4 regions of the Photobacterium sp. NCIMB 13483 genome follow, and region 3 is predicted to be linked to each of the others. Evidence: predicted binding sites of a transcription regulator. Region 3 holds the regulator's gene; each other region holds the start of a gene.
What was found. The regulator PurR, encoded in region 3, represses purine synthesis genes. The targets are predictions, from matches to a motif close to TNANGNAAACGTTTNCNTNA.
Positions count from the first base shown of each region.

Region 1: purT (formate-dependent phosphoribosylglycinamide formyltransferase) is a predicted target of PurR. The motif match lies at 2,132-2,151, and genes of this name have one in related genera.
Region 2: pyrD (quinone-dependent dihydroorotate dehydrogenase) is a predicted target of PurR. The motif match lies at 2,198-2,217, and genes of this name have one in related genera.
Region 4: C9I86_RS00710 (inosine/guanosine kinase) is a predicted target of PurR. The motif match lies at 2,264-2,283, and genes of this name have one in related genera.

Region 1 covers NZ_PYLV01000036.1:11,215-16,030, forward strand. The annotation lists gene C9I86_RS18850 (hypothetical protein) at 1-72, opposite strand, end outside; gene C9I86_RS18855 (thiopurine S-methyltransferase) at 176-814, shown strand; gene purT (formate-dependent phosphoribosylglycinamide formyltransferase) at 892-2,067, opposite strand; gene C9I86_RS18865 (DMT family transporter) at 2,230-3,105, opposite strand; gene cdd (cytidine deaminase) at 3,238-4,125, opposite strand; gene C9I86_RS18875 (CidB/LrgB family autolysis modulator) at 4,341-4,816, opposite strand, start outside.
Region 2 covers NZ_PYLV01000004.1:163,244-168,059, reverse strand. The annotation lists gene pepN (aminopeptidase N) at 1-1,543, shown strand, start outside; gene C9I86_RS05530 (DUF2835 domain-containing protein) at 1,664-1,882, shown strand; gene pyrD (quinone-dependent dihydroorotate dehydrogenase) at 2,384-3,394, shown strand; gene C9I86_RS05520 (cell division protein ZapC) at 3,612-4,154, shown strand.
Region 3 covers NZ_PYLV01000011.1:9,657-14,472, forward strand. The annotation lists gene C9I86_RS10425 (TfoX/Sxy family DNA transformation protein) at 373-960, opposite strand; gene purR (HTH-type transcriptional repressor PurR) at 1,327-2,331, opposite strand; gene C9I86_RS10435 (heme ABC transporter ATP-binding protein) at 2,711-3,502, opposite strand; gene C9I86_RS10440 (iron ABC transporter permease) at 3,499-4,536, opposite strand; gene C9I86_RS10445 (hemin ABC transporter substrate-binding protein) at 4,554-4,816, opposite strand, start outside.
Region 4 covers NZ_PYLV01000001.1:140,358-145,173, reverse strand. The annotation lists gene asnB (asparagine synthase B) at 1-788, shown strand, start outside; gene C9I86_RS00710 (inosine/guanosine kinase) at 857-2,161, opposite strand; gene hemH (ferrochelatase) at 2,313-3,284, opposite strand; gene adk (adenylate kinase) at 3,509-4,153, opposite strand; gene htpG (molecular chaperone HtpG) at 4,296-4,816, opposite strand, start outside.

The DNA.
Region 1 (4,816 bases), on a different contig from region 3:
TTCCTGCACTTCCTGCACTTCCTGCACTTCCTGCACTTCCTGCACTTCCTGCACTTCCTGCACTTCCTGCACTTCCTGTTTTTCCTACTTCATCTACACTTAACCCTTGAGTCTCAATAGCGACTTATGGTCAACTAATGCCAAATAAAAAATATATAAAGAAAGAAGGTAATACATGGACGCTGAATTTTGGCATAGCCGTTGGGCTGAAGATCGAATTGGTTTTCACTTAACCGACGTTAATCCATTATTAATAAAATACTGGTCACAGGTGAATGCTCAACGTGATGATCGCGTGTTAGTACCAATGTGTGGCAAATCAGAAGACTTAGTTTGGCTTGCGGCGCGTCATAACGATGTGGTTGGGATTGAACTGAGTGATATTGCTGTAAAAGCTTTTTTTGCTGAGAATCTTTACACGCCATTAGTCACCGGGATCGGCTGTGAGCACGTGTATTCATTTGATGAGATCACAATCTACCAAGGGGACTATTTTACCGTTCCTGTTGCACCGGTTGATGTGGTATATGATCGTGCGGCATTGGTTGCGATGCCACAATCAATGCGTGAACGTTATGTTGAGCGTTTATTGCAGTTGGTTAAACCTGGTGGGCGTATTTTATTAGTAACCTTAGATTATCCACAACCACAAATGGATGGACCTCCATTCTCAGTGCCTAGAACTGAAATAGAAGCGTTATTCAGTGGTTGTAAAATAACTCACTTAGAGCGTGATGAAGCGGATGCCACCCATCCTCGTCGTCAGCGTGGTGTTGAGCGTTTTGCTGAAGAAGTATGGCTAATTGACGTTTAATAAACGAGTAATAGCGTAGTTGGAAAAACAAAGGCGTCTATGTGACGCCTTTATTGTCTTTAATTGCGCCGCTAAGGCTACAGAATGATGTTAACGTCTGCTGCTGTAGCAATGGCATCAGTGATAGCTGTATCAATGTTATCACGGCGTGTAAGCGCAACTCCAAGACGGCGGCGACCATTGATTTCAGGTTTGCCAAACAGTCTTATTTGCGTTTGTGGGCGAGATAACGCGGCGGTTAAATTATCAAATCGAATATTGGTAGAAATACCTTCAGCAAGAATAACCGCAGAAGCTGATGTGCCATACTGTGTAATCGTGGTAATTGGCATGCCTAAAAAGGCACGGACATGCAATGCAAATTCAGATAACTCTTGAGAGATCAGGGTTACCATTCCAGTATCGTGCGGGCGAGGGGATACCTCGCTAAACAACACTGTATCGCCTTTAACGAACAATTCGACCCCAAATAGGCCATAACCGCCTAATTCATTCACAACCTTCTGAGCAACATCCTCAGCCGCTGTTAAGGCTGCCTTTGACATTTGCTGTGGTTGCCACGACTCGCGGTAGTCGCCATCCTCTTGACGATGACCAATTGGCGCACAGAAATGCACTCCATCAACCGCGCGTACTGTGAGAAGTGTGATTTCATAATCAAAATCGACAAAGCCTTCAACAATCACTCGGCCTGCACCTGCACGTCCACCTTCTTGTGCGTATTGCCATGCTGATTCAATGTCTGCGGCAGTTTTAATCACGCTTTGACCTTTGCCTGATGAACTCATGATCGGTTTTACAACACACGGCATGCCAATACGATGCACTGAGGCTTCAAAATCGGCATATTGATCAGAAAATTCATAAGGCGAGGTTGGAATGGCTAAGGTTTCAGCGGCAAGACGACGAATACCTTCACGGTTCATAGTCAGTTTAGTCGCGTTAGCGGTGGGGACGATATTGATACCTTGGCTTTCAAGTTCAACTAAAGTATCTGTCGCAATTGCTTCAATTTCAGGCACAACAAAATGGGGCTTTTCAAGGGCAATAATACCTTTAAGTGCATCACCATCTAACATATCAATCACATGGCTACGGTGGGCTACCTGCATTGCTGGTGCATTCTCATAACGATCAACAGCAATCACTTCAAGACCAAGACGTTGACACTCAATAGCAACTTCTTTGCCTAACTCACCAGAGCCAAGCAGTAATACACGGGTTGCATCAGAACAAGTAGCTGTACCAAACATTGAAATTCCTTACGATTTGTCATTAAAGGTGAAATCTGCCGTTAATCATACCTTATTTTGATGTTTGCGCAATCGTTTGCTTTTGGTGGGTGTTTGATAGGAATCTCATAATTGAAGAACGGAAAGCGAAAAAAAACCGCTTATCATAAGCGGTTTAAATGATTATTTTTTGCGATTTTCCCAATGGGTAATAAAAGCAACTGAAAGAATAATAATTCCAGCGCCAAGCCATAATCGCCCTGGTGGTGTCCAACCAAAGACTAACCATCCACCTAATACGTTTAAAGGTAATTTTGCGTGATCAAAAGGTTGTACAAAAGAAGCATCAGCTACGGCATAGGCTTTAGCGATTGCCCATTGTGCTAAGCCTGTCAATAAGCCCGCAATAATTAATAACCACCAGCTAAAACTCACTGTTGGCATCGTAAAGTCAGGCGCAGCTAAAATAAGATTGAACGGTGTCATTAGAATGAGCAGGTACATCACAATCGTGGTTGGTGATTCATGGCTAGATTGCTTCTTCACCATCAATGAATAAGCCGCCCAGAAAAAAGCCGCACCTACAGGCAATAATGTCGCGATGTTAAAATCTTCAGACCATGGCTCAAGAATAATCATGGCACCAACAAAACCGCCTAGTGTTGCCAACCAACGCGCTTTACCGACAGTTTCTTTTAGAATGAGCCCTGAACCGATTGTTGCAAATAGTGGGGAAATCATTAGTAGCGCAATACCTTGCCAAATAGGGACAGGGTAGGCTAATGCCCATAGCCATAACTGGATACCGATAACCGCAAAAAACACCCGTAAGCAGTGTAACCAAAAGTGGTTGGTTTTAAGCGATTGACGAATACCTAATGTACGTAGCCAAGGAAACATAGCGATTAATGCAATAAAGTATTGGATCAACGCAACAGACGTGGAAGGAACATGCATTTTGATACTAAGGTATTGAGCTAAGCTGTTTACGATAGCAAACGCGAGCCCAGCCGTGAGCATCCATGCTGCTCCTTTCAAAGGATTGTGTGTTTGAGACATTGTCATTGGCTTCTAATAATAGGTGGCGAGATAATACGCTTTTGATGTTTGATAGCCAACATTGATCAAGTTTAGATAATAAAAAACCGCCAGTGAGGCGGTCTTTTTAGAATATTCAAATCAATTGCCGACTTAATAAGCAACATATGTTAGTTGAATATCAGGATTAAGTGCTTCTAATAATGCTTGTGTACGTGCTAATTGACTAATTTTACTTTCAGCACTTTCTACCAGTGCCGCTTCTGCAATCTCAGACAATGAATAGTTAGACATATTCATATTAATTAATGCCACTTGCAGAGGAGGTAAGCTTGGGTTGAAGGCTGCATTTTCTGCATACATGCCTTCAAAAACACGGCCATCATGTGCTTTTAATGCCATACCACTGAAATTCTTTGAGTAAGGTGCATGTGAACGGTTAGCGGCATTACATGCACTGATCGCAAGCTCTGAACCTTCTTCAATGCAAATGCCATTATTTAAATCACTTAATAGACCATCTTTAACCCCTAAATCTAGCGGGCCGAATGAATCAGGTAAGTATTGTTGCAGTGTCATGGGTTCGCGTTGTGGCAGTTGAATCATCATGTCGTTAGCTGATGTTAATTCATTCATAAACTGACGACAGTGACCACAAGGGCTGTAGTTTATAGTGACATCTTTAATGCCCACTTCGCCCTTGATCCATGCATGGCTAATGGCAGATTGTTCAGCATGAATAGTACAAGCCATACTTGCGTTTTCAAATTCCATATTAGCACCAAAATATAAGCGGCCAGATGTGCCACGTACAATTGCACCAACATAGAAATTAGAAATAGGGACTACAGCATAGGAAGCAGCAAGAGGAAGGAGGGCCAAGCGAAGTTCAGTATCAGTCATGTGCGTTGTTGATAATAAACATTCGAATTGCTCAGGACTGATCGTTGAGTCGAAATTTGAATCTTCGATAATAGGCTTTAAAGCTGACGCCAATTCAGCAGGTAATAAGCTTAATGCTTTTATAACACGTGCGTACATTGGGTGTTACTCCTTCATTGTTTATGGCAAAACATTCTATGTGAATCACAATGAGTTAGAAGTGATCTTGATCACACTGTTGGTTTTGCCATTACACCTATTACATTACTGAGAGTGGCGTCACACTTGTTTCTGTAACAAAGCATACAACATTTCAATGACTTAGTAAAAATTGACCGTTTTGTATGCTTTGTGCTCAACTGTGCTATTGCTGATCAAGCATGTCCAAAAATACGTAATAGTAGAGGAAACATCAGTGGGGCTAATAAGGTGGTCATAATGCCGCAAATAACCAAAGCTAAAGAACTAAATGCACCTTCTTGATAGTTTTCTTCTACGGCTTTTGCTGTACCTAATGCATGTGACACCGTACCAATTGACAAGCCTTTTGCTAGTGGATGTTTCACGCGGAATAATTTCATGATTGGGTAACCTAATACCGCGCCAAATAACCCCACAATAATCACCATTGCAGAGGTAATCGCAGGAATCCCCCCAATTTGCTGAGAAGCCGCCATTGCAAGAGGGGTAGTGATAGATTTAGGTAAAATACTTGCTGCAAGTTGAGCATCCGCACCCATTGAAAAAGCAATCGCAGTACCAAAGGTCATTGATAACACGCTACCGACAAAACAAGAGGTTAAAATGGTTTTCCACTTACTGCGAATAAGCCCAATTTGTTGATATAGCG
Region 2 (4,816 bases), on a different contig from region 3:
TGGCCCAATGTCTCATCCAATTCGTCCTGAAAAAGTCATTCAAATGAATAACTTCTACACATTAACTGTGTATGAAAAGGGCAGTGAAGTGATCCGTATGCTACATACTTTATTGGGTGAAGCAAATTTCCAAGCGGGCATGAAGCTATACTTTGACCGCCATGATGGTACAGCAGCAACCTGTGATGATTTTGCACAAGCAATGGAAGATGCTTCTGGGATTGATTTAAGCCGTTTCCGTCGTTGGTACAGTCAAGCAGGTACACCGGTCGTTAGTGTATCAACCGCTTATGATGCATCAGCGAAGAGTTACGCTGTCACTATTAAGCAGCAAACCCCATCAACAGCCGAGCAAGTTGAAAAGCAACCACTGCATATTCCGTTTGATATTGAATTATACAATAGTAAAGGTGAAGTGATTGCCTTACAAATCAATGGTGAAACAGTACATAATGTACTTGATGTAAAAGAAGCAGAGCAAACATTTGTATTTGAGAATATCGCAGAGCAGCCTGTCATTTCGATGTTACGTGAATTCTCAGCACCTGTGATCTTAGAATATGATTACACTGATGATGAGTTGATTTTCTTAATGGTTAATGCATCGAATGAATTTGCTCGTTGGGATGCGGGACAAATGCTATTAGCGAAATATATTCGTCAAAATGTAGCCCAAGTACAACAAGGTCACAGTGTAACGTTACCTGACGCTGTTATTGATGCGTTCCGTGGTGCATTACTGGATGAAAATCTTGATCCTGCTTTTATTGCTGAAATGCTAACACTGCCAAGTGAAAATGAAATTGCAGGTTGGTATACAACTGTTGACGTTGATGCGATCAATCAGGTTGTGGGTGCATTTACCCAGTTACTTGCTTCTGAAATGGAAGATGAGTTTAGTGCGATTTATCATAGCTTAACGCAAGGTAGCTATAGCTTAGATCATGCGGCAATGGCACAACGCGCACTGCGTAATAAATGTTTGTCATACTTAGCATATACTGCACAAGGTAATGCATTAGTTGCAGCACAATATAAAGCAGCTGACAACATGACAGATACGATGGCCGCAATGTCAGCAGCCAATAATGCGCAACTTGATTGTCGTGCAGAGCAAATGGCTGATTTCAGTGATAAGTGGAGTCATGATGGCTTGGTGATGGATAAGTGGTTTATGCTGCAAGGCACTAATCCTGCGGCAGATGCATTAGAAAATGTGCGTCAGACAATGAATCATCCTACATTTAGCTTGAAAAATCCTAACCGTACTCGTAGTTTAGTTGCAGGTTTTAGTGCTAATAACCCAGTACATTTCCATGCTAAAGATGGTTCAGGTTATGCGTTTTTAACTGAAATATTAACGATTCTAAACACCAGCAATCCACAAGTAGCGGCACGTTTGATTGAGCCTTTACTTAAACTTCGCCAATACGATGCTAACCGTCAACAACTAATGCGTGAGCAACTTGAAAAGTTAGCCGCGATGGATAATTTGGCTAAAGACTTGTTTGAAAAAGTCCAAAAGACACTTGTTCAAAAATAAGTGATTGATGTTTTAACGTGAGTGTAAGCGAAAGCCAGTGACTGATTGATAATAGTCACTGGCTTTTATTTTATCTTATTGTTTTAAAGATTTTATATAACAACGAATGGGGGATTAGCGATGCGCAGTTTTACGTTTACCATTAATATTAGTTACACTCTTTTTCTGCAACATTATTCAGGTGCCACCAGTAATGTGGTGGTTTTAACTGATACTGGCTTAAAACTCCAACTTCCTGCGGTAAGGTTGCGAGGTTTTTTAACTCATGCAGGTATTACAGGGAAATTTCGTGTCGTCGTTAACAGTGATAATAAACTTGAGGCAATCGAACGCCTTTAACTGTGGTTTTACCTATTTTTAATAGCGACAAATAACGAATGGAAATAATATTATTGCATGCTATTTCACAAAAAGGTCATTGTTCTCACTGCATCAAATGCCATCATTAATCTTGTTTGTTTAAATGAAAAAAATAAATAATAGCAAAAATGAAAAGTAAGGAAATACACGTTTGTGGTTAACCGTTTACTCAATCTTTCGTCTACACCTTATTAAAATAAAAAGTATATTTGTTTACTTTTAGTGTAAATAGAATGTATCAGTTAATATTATTGTGTGTTTCAAATGTTACTAGATAGTGCGTTTTACTTGAACTCACGAAAACGTTTGCTTTTGATGATAATTATTTAAAATTAATGCCACTCATAAGCCATTGTAAATATTGATATAAAATATAAGTCCATGTTTTATTGATAATAATCAAATGAATAGGGATTGTATTTAGCCTTATAACTGTGAATAATACCACCCCGTTTATACGGGATTTTTAATGGAGTTATAATGTTATATCGCATCGCACGATCCGCTATTTTCCAGTTGGATGCAGAAAAAGCACACGACCTCGCTATTCAGAATTTTTCTCGCTTTACTGGTACTCCACTTGATCTCTTTTATCGTCAACATGTTCCTGAGCGTCCTGTTGAAGTTATGGGTATTACGTTTAAAAATCCTGTCGGTCTAGCGGCTGGCCTAGATAAGAATGGCGAATGTATTGATGCATTTGGCGCAATGGGATTTGGTTTTGTTGAAGTTGGTACTGTAACACCTCGCCCTCAGTCGGGTAATGATAAGCCGCGTTTATTCCGCTTGATTCCTGCTGAAGGTATTATTAACCGTTTTGGTTTTAATAACCTCGGTGTCGATAATTTAGTTGAGAATGTTAAGAAGTCGACTTATGACGGTGTGATTGGTATTAATATCGGTAAGAATAAAGATACACCGATTGAAAAGGGTGCTGAAGACTATTTAATCTGCATGGAAAAAGTTTATCAGTATGCAGGTTATATTGCAGTCAACATCTCATCACCAAACACACCAGGATTACGTTCGCTACAATATGGCGAAGCATTAGATGATTTATTATCGCAACTAAAACACAAACAAACTGAGCTAGCTGAATTACATGGCAAGTATGTACCGCTAGCACTTAAGATCGCCCCTGATCTTGATGATCAAGAAATTGTTCAAGTTTGTGAATCACTCATTCGCAATAATATTGATGGCGTTATTGGTACTAATACCACATTAGATCGTACCTTAGTTGAAGGTATGGATCATTGTGATGAAATGGGAGGCTTAAGTGGCCGTCCATTACAAAATAAGAGTACTGACGTTATTCGTAAAATGGCAATTGCGTTGAATGGTGCATTACCGATTATTGGTGTGGGGGGTATTGATTCGGCAATGTCTGCTCGTGAAAAAATCCAAGCTGGTGCGCAATTGGTTCAAGTTTATACTGGCTTTATTTACCATGGTCCACGTTTAGTAAAAGACATTGTTAACGGCCTTTAATATAAGCAGCTAAGCCCATCCATCATACGATATTTATTGATAAGCCAAATTGGATCATGCATTCAATTTGGCTTTTTTATATCTACAAATTAAAAAATTAATAAAACTACATAATTAATGATGAAATATTGTCATCATTTTTCCCCTTTTAATTTGTCATCTGTGACGTAAAATTTTATCTATAATCGTTGATACAGAGTAAGAGAGCGAGGGATCCATGCTAACTCCAAACAATTCTTGGCACTGGCGGTTTGATATAAAGCGCAATACATTGATGCTCGATCTTGGCAATGAATTATTATTTTGTGTTTCTATACCAACAAAAAAATTAGTTGAAGAAGCTAGATCAACATTAAAGCAAGTCTTTACGGTAACCGATGTTGCTGCTTACCAAGCGTTTAAAGAAGGGATGGATGAGTTATCACTATCTGAAGCGCGTAAGTCTGAACTGGCACTAAATGCCGTAGCAACGTATCGTTTTCAAAAACCGATAATGGCTAAAAGTTGGTTCTTTACGCCGCAAGCTGGGGCTGATCCTCATTGGGGTGAAGTGGTTATGTTACAAACTGAACATGGCTGTGCTCGGTTTATTGTTATTGAAAATGACGGTAATTCAAGCCTTTGTATGTTAGCTGATGTGACACCCATGGCATTAGATAATAATAAAGTAATGAGCTTTTCTGATACGATCCGTGTGATGAATAATCGAATGACGTCTTATTTAGGCTCTAAGTCAATGAACTTTGCTTTAGTAGGGTAGGGAATAGTTATTTCGTTATTCTCTATCTGCTTTAGTCAGCTGTTTGTAACGCTTTATCACCTATTTTCGAAGTTATCCTCACGTAATAACATGCCTTATTCATTGATATAATAATAACCTGATCCTATCTCTTTTTACTCTTCCTGCTTTGTTTATATTTTTATCACTGTTATCAGCTTGGTTATTTTCAATCGGTGTTTGTTATACCGTCCTACCTACAAACCATCATTTCTTAATTTCTTAATATAGCTATATTGGCTTATATATTTAGCGATATAGTCTTGCTCTTATTTACCTATTACCTTATTAGTGTGCTGGTGGTTTTAATTAAATTGCGCCAAAAAAGTGATATGAGTATCAATAGCTGTGTGATCTATGTCAAAAAAATGATCATTTGAGTGTGAAAAATGAGCAATATAGAGGCGACTATAGCCCAATAATCGCTTTATATTGTTACAAACAACCTCATTATTTATCTGTTAATTTCCTTATTTTAAAAACACCAACCTTGTGGTTGCAAAAGAGTAAGTCAAATTATTCCAATTATTCCTTTTGGTCGGTTTTACGTAACTATGGTGTTTTGATTCGATGTGGTATTTATTATTTCAATGTGGTTTTTGCTTATTATACTTTTATTAATCAATACCCTAGAAATTGTCTTT
Region 3 (4,816 bases):
TTAGATATAACAAAGAACAAATAACAATAATGAATGTATGAATTGTTACATTTTATGTGGTGAATGATGCTTTAGTGTGGTATTGGATAAATATTCGTTCAAGAACGTTAAAAATACGTTTTTATGAAGGATGTATCTATGATTTTCGATATAAAGAATAAACAGGATCTTGGATAACTATTTTTTCATGGAATGTGTATTTTTAATTGTGCTGTATAATTAATGTACACAGTAAGATGTGTTCAGAGGAAGTGCAGGTTCAAGTAAGGATAGTTTGGAAAGATTATATGCAGATATCGAATAAAATAAATTAAAGAGGCACTGAGCCTCTTTATTCTTAAGCGTCACTTAGCCAGTTGACGAATATATTTATTATAGTTTTGCGAGCAGTTCGTTACGTCTACTTTCTGGTATTACAGACCAATGTTGGCCATGTATAGCACCTTCTAGAGCCCATAATAATTCTAAACTTAATGATGCCTCTTGTGTTTTTTGTAATGCCTTATAGGCGTTGAGTGCACCAAGATCGTATAGTTGATCAATAGTTTGAATACCTGCTTTTTTGAGCATTCTTTCATTTGATAGGCGTAAGTTAGGTAAATCTTTTATCCTAGCTGGCGCGCAACATTCTTTTGCTTTTTTATCAGCAAGTGCTGCTTCAAGAGAATATTTAGCTTGCTCTATTATTTTTTCAGGTTCTTCCCACCATTCATCAAGAATTGCGTAATGTTTAGTTATTACAGGAAACCCACGTTTCTTATAGATGTACGGTTCTAATCCCGCTTGTTGAAACTCCTCTTCAGTTTTAGCGTTTGCTCTTAGGTGAAGTTTATTATTAACCACAAGTGCGAACATTGCTTCGCCTGCGAAAATACCAAAGCCACCAAACATAGAACGCGATTTAACATTACCTAAATGGTCTAATAATTTTAATGAGTTTTTTAATATTGGTTTATCCATACTTCTACTCGGTGAATAAATGAGTGTCACCTAACATTAAAGTAGTCGTAAATTGACTTATTATTAAAGTTATTTACGAGAGAATTTTCCTACTCTAAATCATCCATGTATCACTTTATAAATAATATTATCAATATAGAAGTATTATTTATAATTTGTAAGTCTTTTGCTTACTATTATATGTATTTACAAGACCTATTATATTCGATCTTTTAAAAAGGTAAGTTTTAATATTAATTAAAGCTGATGAATCTGTGAGTTTGTTCATGTTTTTGAGAATAAGATATTTTTTGTAGGATCATCGAGCGAAATTCATTAGCTATAAAAAAGCCAATAAAAATATTGGCTCAATCAAAAGGGGGCGTGTTAGCGTAAATCCTTTACTGACTTGCGCTCAACGATGGCTGGCGTCATTTCAAAGATTTGAGGTTCATGATCTTTGTTCTTCATGCGTTCCATTAAAATCTTAATGGCGGTTTTACCTAAACGACGCTTTGGCTGATGGATAGTTGTTAATGGTGGCGCGAAGTAAGGCGCAAGATCAATATTGTCGTAGCCAATAATTGAAATATCACCAGGAACGCGTAACCCTGCTTGTTCAAAAGTACTGATCAGTGCCATTGCCATAATATCATTGAAACAGAAAATGGCGGTTGGGCGATCTGTCATTGCAATATACTTCTCAGCAGCTTCAACGGCTGAATCACACTCAAAGTCACCTTCAAGAATCCAGTTTTCGTTAACCGCTAAGTTTGCTTCTGCCATTGCTTTATTAAAGCCTTTTAGGCGTTCACGACACGTTGATTTATCGTTGTGGCCTGATAAACAACCGATACGGCTATGACCATGATCGATAAAATACTTAGTCGCAATGTAGCCACCTTGCTCAGCATTATCCTGAATTTTATCAGTATGTGGGCTTTCTGGACCCCAATCCATCACTACCATTGGTAGGTCTTTTTGACGCTCAAGTAGATCCAGTAATTTCTGATCAAGATCAGAACACATTACCAATAAGCCATCGACACGCTTTTCTGCAAGCATGCGCAAGTAATCATATTGCTTAGAAAGGTTACCTTCAGTGTTACATAAAATGAGCGTGTAACCTTCACGGTAGCAATACTCTTCAACACCATGTACAACCTCAGCAAAAAAAGGGTTGGTTGACTTAGTGACTAGCATGCCAATTGTACGGGTTGTATTACATTTTAGGCTACGCGCAACAGCACTTGGTGCGTAGTTAAGCTCTTCAACAGCAGCAAGTACTTTTTTCTGTGTTGCTTCTGCGACAAAGCGCGTTTTATTGATCACGTGTGAAACTGTTGTAGTTGAAACGCCAGCCATACGTGCAACATCTTTAATGGTTGCCATATTTATTCTTCTAATAATGGGTGCTAGAGATGTTTCTAGCTAATCGTGAGGTACCAAATTGAGTAATTACTGAGATGAATATAATTCAATGTTTTTCGGTAAAGTCTCTCGTTAATTATTCAATTTGGCACCAATAATGTGTCTACTGCATACTTAAATAGTATTAACACTAAAAGCCGCATTTATTCGCGGCTTTATAATTATTGCATATTTTTCAAGTGTAATCGCTTGCGTTCACATTTTACTGAGTGTTACGCGTAGTGCAACGTTTCAATTGTCTGGGAGTAAATTATTTGATAACTATCAACAAAAAATCGTAAATTTCAGTAATTTTACTGAAATTTACAAGAGATAATCAAAAAGACGATGAACTTTAATACTAGGATAGTAGATAAGGATAACCATGAACAGGGTGGGGATGTACGGAAATGTTCCAACCGTAGACATTGTTAATTATTTCAGGCTGTAATGCTTGCCATGGTGATCCATCGGCTTGAATCTTACCGTGTTGAATAATGACCATACGTTGAGCATATTGCGCAGCTAAGTTGAGGTCATGTAATACGATGATAACCGCGGCACCTTTTGCTGCCATGGTTTGTGCCATTTGTAGCGTTTTATGCTGGTGGGCGAGATCTAAGGCAGATGTTGGCTCATCTAACATTAGAATACATTTATCATCAGCTTGACTGAGTTGTGTTAGCACGCGTGCGAAATGGATTCGTTGTTTTTCACCCCCTGATAACGTGGGATATAAGCGTGGTGCAAGATGAAGAACATCAGTATTACGCATGGTTGTGAGGGTGATATCGTCAATTTCTTGGCGTGACAAACATAGCGGCATAGTGCCAAGTTCAACCACTTCTTTACAGGTAAAGGCGAAAGACAGCGAACTGTGTTGCGGTAAAATACCTAAATGACACGCCAGTTCAGATCGTTGCCAATCTTCAATATCGCGATTAAAAAATGTAACCTGCCCACTTTCAGGTGTTATTTCACCGCAGAGTATTTTAAGTAACGTGCTTTTTCCTGCGCCATTAGGCCCAAGTAGCGCCGTTATTTCACCCGCTTTTATATCAATATTAAAGTCATCTAATAATACTTTTCCTGCCAATGTTAATTGCAAATCACGTGCCGAAATGACAGTTGGGCGTGCAGAGGTTACCGTCATGCGATTCTGCCTTTTTGTTTATTCAATAGATAAATGAAGAATGGAGCGCCTAAAATAGCGGTAATAATACCAACGGGGAGTTCTTGTGGTGCAAAAGCACTACGCGCGATCATATCTGCGACAAGTAAAATTAAAGCACCTAGAATAGCTGAGATTGGCAATAATGTTTTATGATTAGGGCCTGAAATCATGCGCCCTAAATGGGGGATCACCAGACCAATAAAGCCAATAGGACCTGTAATAGCAACGGTAATCCCCACACCAGCAGCACATACAATAATTAAACTGCGCTTTAGATGTTGAACATTAACACCCATATGACGAGCTTCAGCTTCTCCTAATAAAAAGGCGTTCAATGCATTAGCTTGGCGATAACAATAATAATAGATAACAATGAGGCTCACAAAGGCAAGACAGATACTTGACCAAGTCGCCCCTGCAAGTGATCCCATTGACCATAATGAAAAATCACGTAGCGCTTGATCATCGGCAATATAGTTAAGTAGCCCCAAACCAGCACCAGAAATAGCACCAATTGCGACACCTGCTAATAGCATTACCACGACAGATGTACCGTTTTTATCGGTGCCAAGGTGATACACCAAATATGTGCTCAGCGCGCCACCCAAAAAAGCGAAGAAGGGCACAGCGCCAATGTTCATTAATAATGGATATTGCGTCATTAACGGGGTAAACAAAATGATCGCAAACGCCGCGCCTAGGCCTGCTCCTCCTGAAATACCAATAATACCTGGGTCTGCGAGGGGGTTACGAAATAAACCCTGTAGAACAGCACCGCAAATAGCCAGTATTGCCCCGATAGCAATACACAATAATGTTCGTGGTAGACGTATTTGATGGATCACGAGATTAATATGAGCGGCAAGCTGATGGTCTCCAGGTAATAACGCTATAAAACTATCTTTATAACTGATATCCATCGGTCCAATCGCAATTGAGCTTAATAATGCAAAGAGCAATGACCCAATACTGATAGCGTAAATAACATGGGGTGAAATACGGCTGTCGTTCATGATGGCTTTATCTCAGATTACGATTGTGGGTAGAAAATATGATTAAGGCGCATGGCTTCATTAATACTATGGATGCCTAAGCCACCAATTAATGCCGTCCCATCAATCACGGCAATCGCATTATTTTTTGCCGCAGGGGTTGCCTCTAAGACGGGCATTTTTTTGATAAGTTGTGCCATGTCTTTGATGGAGGCTGTTGTACGGTTACTGAGTAAAATAATGTCGGGTTGCATTTGTAAAATAGCCTCTGTTGAAACCGGTTTATAGTTTGCGACAACGG
Region 4 (4,816 bases), on a different contig from region 3:
ACCATGAATTAACCTATACCGTTCAAGAAGGGTTAGATGCTATTCGTGATGTGATTTACCACATTGAAACCTATGATGTCACCACGATTCGTGCATCAACCCCTATGTATTTGATGTCACGTAAGATCCGTGCAATGGGTATTAAAATGGTACTTTCAGGAGAAGGTGCTGATGAAATCTTTGGTGGCTATTTATATTTCCATAAAGCGCCTAACGCAAAAGAATTTCATGAAGAGACAGTGCGTAAATTGTTAGCGCTTAATATGTTTGACTGTGCACGCGCGAACAAATCAATGGCGGCATGGGGCATCGAAGCACGAGTACCGTTCTTGGATAAAGAATTCCTTGATGTTGCAATGCGCATTAACCCTCAAGATAAAATGTGTGGCAACGGCAAAATGGAAAAACACATTGTTCGCGAGTGTTTTGAACACTACCTTCCAGAGTCTGTTGCATGGCGCCAAAAAGAGCAGTTTTCAGACGGTGTCGGCTATGGCTGGATTGATAGCCTTAAAGAAGTCGCGGCAGCTAAAGTCACCGATCAGCAATTAGCTACTGCTGCGTTCCGTTTCCCGTATAACACGCCAACAACAAAAGAAGGTTATGTTTACCGTGAAATTTTTGAAGAACTATTCCCATTAGAAAGCGCAGCTAAATGTGTTCCTGGTGGTCCATCTATTGCTTGTTCTAGTGCCAAAGCAATTGAGTGGGATGAGAGCTTTAAAAATGCCGCCGATCCATCAGGTCGTGCGATTGCCGCGGTTCATAACCAAGCTTACAAAAAATAAATAAATTTACCGCATAAAAAAACCGCCATCAAAAATGGCGGTTTTTTTTAATTAATAACAATGTGTTATTAACGTTCCCAATAAGCTTCTTCTAGGCTATCTTCACGCTCAGGTAAGCCACGAGAAAGACGAGGTGAATACTGGGCTAATACTTCATAACTTACACGGTTTGCGTACAAACAAACTTGTGAAAATGATGAGTAAGTTAGGAAAGAATACTGGTGCTTACTTGAATTTGGCACGTTTTCTTTATGGTAACGGTTAGCAGACATATCATGTAATAACGCAGATAATGCACCATCACCAGCACCGTTAGTATTTTTAATACGCTCTGGGCCACCCATATATGGAGCGATATGTGAATAAACCTTAGTTGGGTTTTCACACGTTGCTTTAATCATTGGACGACTAAATTCGTAACGGTTAAATTCAGCAATATCACCTGGTAATAGTGGCAACGCAGTTTCACGTTTTGCTGACTCTTCAGTATAACCCGCAGTGTATAACCCAACAGGGCCCGCAGTACATAGTACAAGATCAACCCACTCAAGAGTTTTATCTGCTGCAACAAGAGGATCTGACTCGCCAGTTAATGCTTCGCCTTCGTCTTCGTTCATTGCAACCACAGTAACATGATCACGTAAGAAATCACGCCACCACTGTGGATCATCTTGAATAACGAATTTAGTACCCAATGTTAATACAACAGGCACATCATATTTTTTCGCGTACTCAATTGCTTGCATTGTTGCAGCTGGCATTGGGTCGCCTGGCTTACAACGAACAAGATAAGCGGTCAGTACTAAAGCTGATGCGTTTTCAAATACGCACTCAGGAATACTATCAGGCTTCAGTTGGTTCATTCGACCTTCGTTAATTGCGAAGGTACGCTCACCATCTTTAGAAATCAGCGCAAAACAACGGCCAATAGGACCATCTACAGGTTGTAAATAGTTCATATCCATACGGCTTGAGGTATTACAAAGATAACGGTACGCATAGCTACCAATTTCAATGTCTTTACTCATCACGCCTAATAATACAGATTTATCATCGGCTAATACTGAATAGTTATGTAAAGTATTACCGATTGTGCCGCCAGCAAACTCATGAGTCACAAGATTATTTTCTTTTAGCTCATGGTAAAGCGCTTCAGCTTTTTCATCAGTAATAACTAATGAATGCCCTTTACTTAGCTCATAACGTTCCAGAAACTCATCATCAACGTAGGCTTCAATATCAACCAATGTTTGATCGATACCCACAACATGAGTACGTGTTAAACGCTTCTCTATCTTCGTTTGACTTAGAAGTGGATCGCGAGCATGTACGGGAAAATAATGCTTAGATTTTCGTTGGCCTGGAAATTTCATGTCAATGGGCTGTCAAGTTGTAAATTTTGCGAATTCTATCACAGAATTTGGTACATAAAAGCAAAAGCTATCATAGGTTTTGCGAATAATAGCCATAAACAATAACGCAAACGTTATCGTCAAGGGAATAATTTTCCTGTCGCTATCGGCATTACCATCCTTGTGTATGCTGCTTAACCAAGCTTTCCATCATTGCTATATGAGCAGAATCATCATTTAAGCATGGGATCAAATTAAACTCTTTGCCACCTGCCTCAATAAATACCTCTTTACATTGTTCAGCAATCTCTTCTAAGGTTTCTAAGCAATCAACCGAAAAAGCCGGGCACATTACATCCAACCGTTTTATGCCTTTTTCTGCTAACGAGCGAATCGTCGCTTCAGTATACGGTTTTAACCATTCTTCACGCCCAAAAATAGATTGATAACTCATGCTCATTTTTTCTCGCGCCATATCAAGCGACTGAGCAAGTAACACGGTTGTTTGATGACAATGATCTGGATAGGGATCGCCATTATCTGCATAACGTTGGGGAATGCCATGATAAGAACATAATAAATAATCTGGTTGTCCTTTCTCTGCCCAAACTTTTTCAACAGATTGAGCTAACGCAGCAATATAATCAGGGTGATCATAATAATGGTTCACAAACCGTAATTCGGGTAATTCAGGCACTGTTTTCAACTCTTTAGCAATACGATCAAAAACCGCAGCTGTTGTCGTCGCTGAATATTGAGGGTATAGCGGCAATACAAGTATTTGTTTGCACCCTTGTTGCTTTAATTGCTGCAAGCCTGATTGAATACTCGGCTCACCATAAGTCATTCCTAATGCAACAGGAACATTAAGCTTTTGTTGTAGGGCTTGTTGCTGACGACGAGAATACACCATTAACGGTGATCCATCATCCATCCATACTGATTGATATAATTTAGCCACTTTAGGTGAACGTATTGGTAAAATAATGCCATGCAAAATAGGACACCATAACCAACGCGTCATATCCACGACTCGCTTATCATGCAAAAATTCAGCTAAAAACTGTTTCACGCCAGCAGTTGTTGGTGCATCAGGAGTACCAAGATTAACCAGTAATACCCCATAGTTATTATTTATTGTCATCGGTATTTATCCTTTATCTTTACTCTATTTATTCCCGTCGCTAAAAATACGTTATTCCCAGCCTCAAACGAATACATTTCAGCAACAAAAAATACTCAATCTTGTTATAACATCTTATAACACCCGTATATTAAAACCAAAAAAAACGAGCATTACCAATTGGTAAGCCCGTTTATTTACATCGTTATTAGCTATTATAAATATTAGCTAATCAACAATGTTATTTATGCTAGTGCTTTCTCAAGCTGTGCGCTTACTTCAGCAACAGGTAAAGTACCATCGAATTTAAGGTACTTAGTGTTACCAGCCGCTGCTTCTTTACCGTAGTACTCGATAAGTGGTGCAGTTTGGTTATGGTATACCGTTAGACGTGCACGAACAGTTTCTTCTTTATCATCTTCACGGATAACAAGATCTTCACCTGTTACGTCATCTTTACCTTCAACCTTTGGTGGGTTGTAAACAGCATGGTAAGTACGACCTGAAGCAAGGTGAGCACGACGACCCGCCATACGCTCAACAATCACATCATCAGCAACATCAAATTCAATAACGTAATCTACAACAACGCCATTTTCTTTAAGACCATCAGCTTGAGGAATTGTGCGAGGGAAACCATCAAGTAGGAAACCTTTTGCACAATCTTCTGCAGTGATACGCTCTTTAACAAGACCAAGGATGATATCGTCAGATACAAGTTGACCTGCATCGATCACTGATTTTGCTTGCTTACCTAGTTCAGTGCCCGCTTTGATTGCTGCACGTAACATATCACCAGTAGAAATTTGAGGAATACCAAATTTTTCCATGATGAATTGAGCTTGAGTACCTTTACCTGCACCTGGAGCACCCAGAAGGATAATGCGCATTGTGTTCCCCTTTAAAATAGAGTGGAGATTTGCAAAAAACTGAAAATACACTGATTAGCGCTCAGTCGCAAGCTTGGTACTGTGACCAAGCTGCGATTGAATGATTTATCAGAATAGTCTGTGATTTTGATTGGTTAATTGATTATTTAACCAACAATTTGTTTACGGCAGCTAAGAACTGTGAAGGATCGTCCATTGTGCCACGCTCAGCAAGCATTGCTTCACCAAACAAGAACTCAACCCAACGGCCAAAGACTTCTTCGTCAGCTTCATCCGCCATTTGCTTCACTAAGCTATGCTCTGGATTTAACTCAAAGATGTACTGCACTTCTGGTGCTTCATGACCTGCTGCTGCAAGCAATTTCGCCATTTGCGTGCCCATTTCATTTTCATCTGTCACCATTACCGCTGGCGTATCATGCAGTTTAAATGTTGGACGTACTTCTTTAACCCGCTCACCAAGGTATGTTTTGGTACGCTCAGTTACTGATGTGAATTCTTTTTCTGTTTCTTTTTGCTTTTCTTTTTCTTCTGCATTATCAAATGAAGATAGATCAAGATCAGATTTTGTGATCGCTTGGAATTTCTTACCTTCAAACTCAGGTAAGTGACCCATTAGGTATTCATCAATACGATCGTACATCAAAATAACTTCTAAGCCTT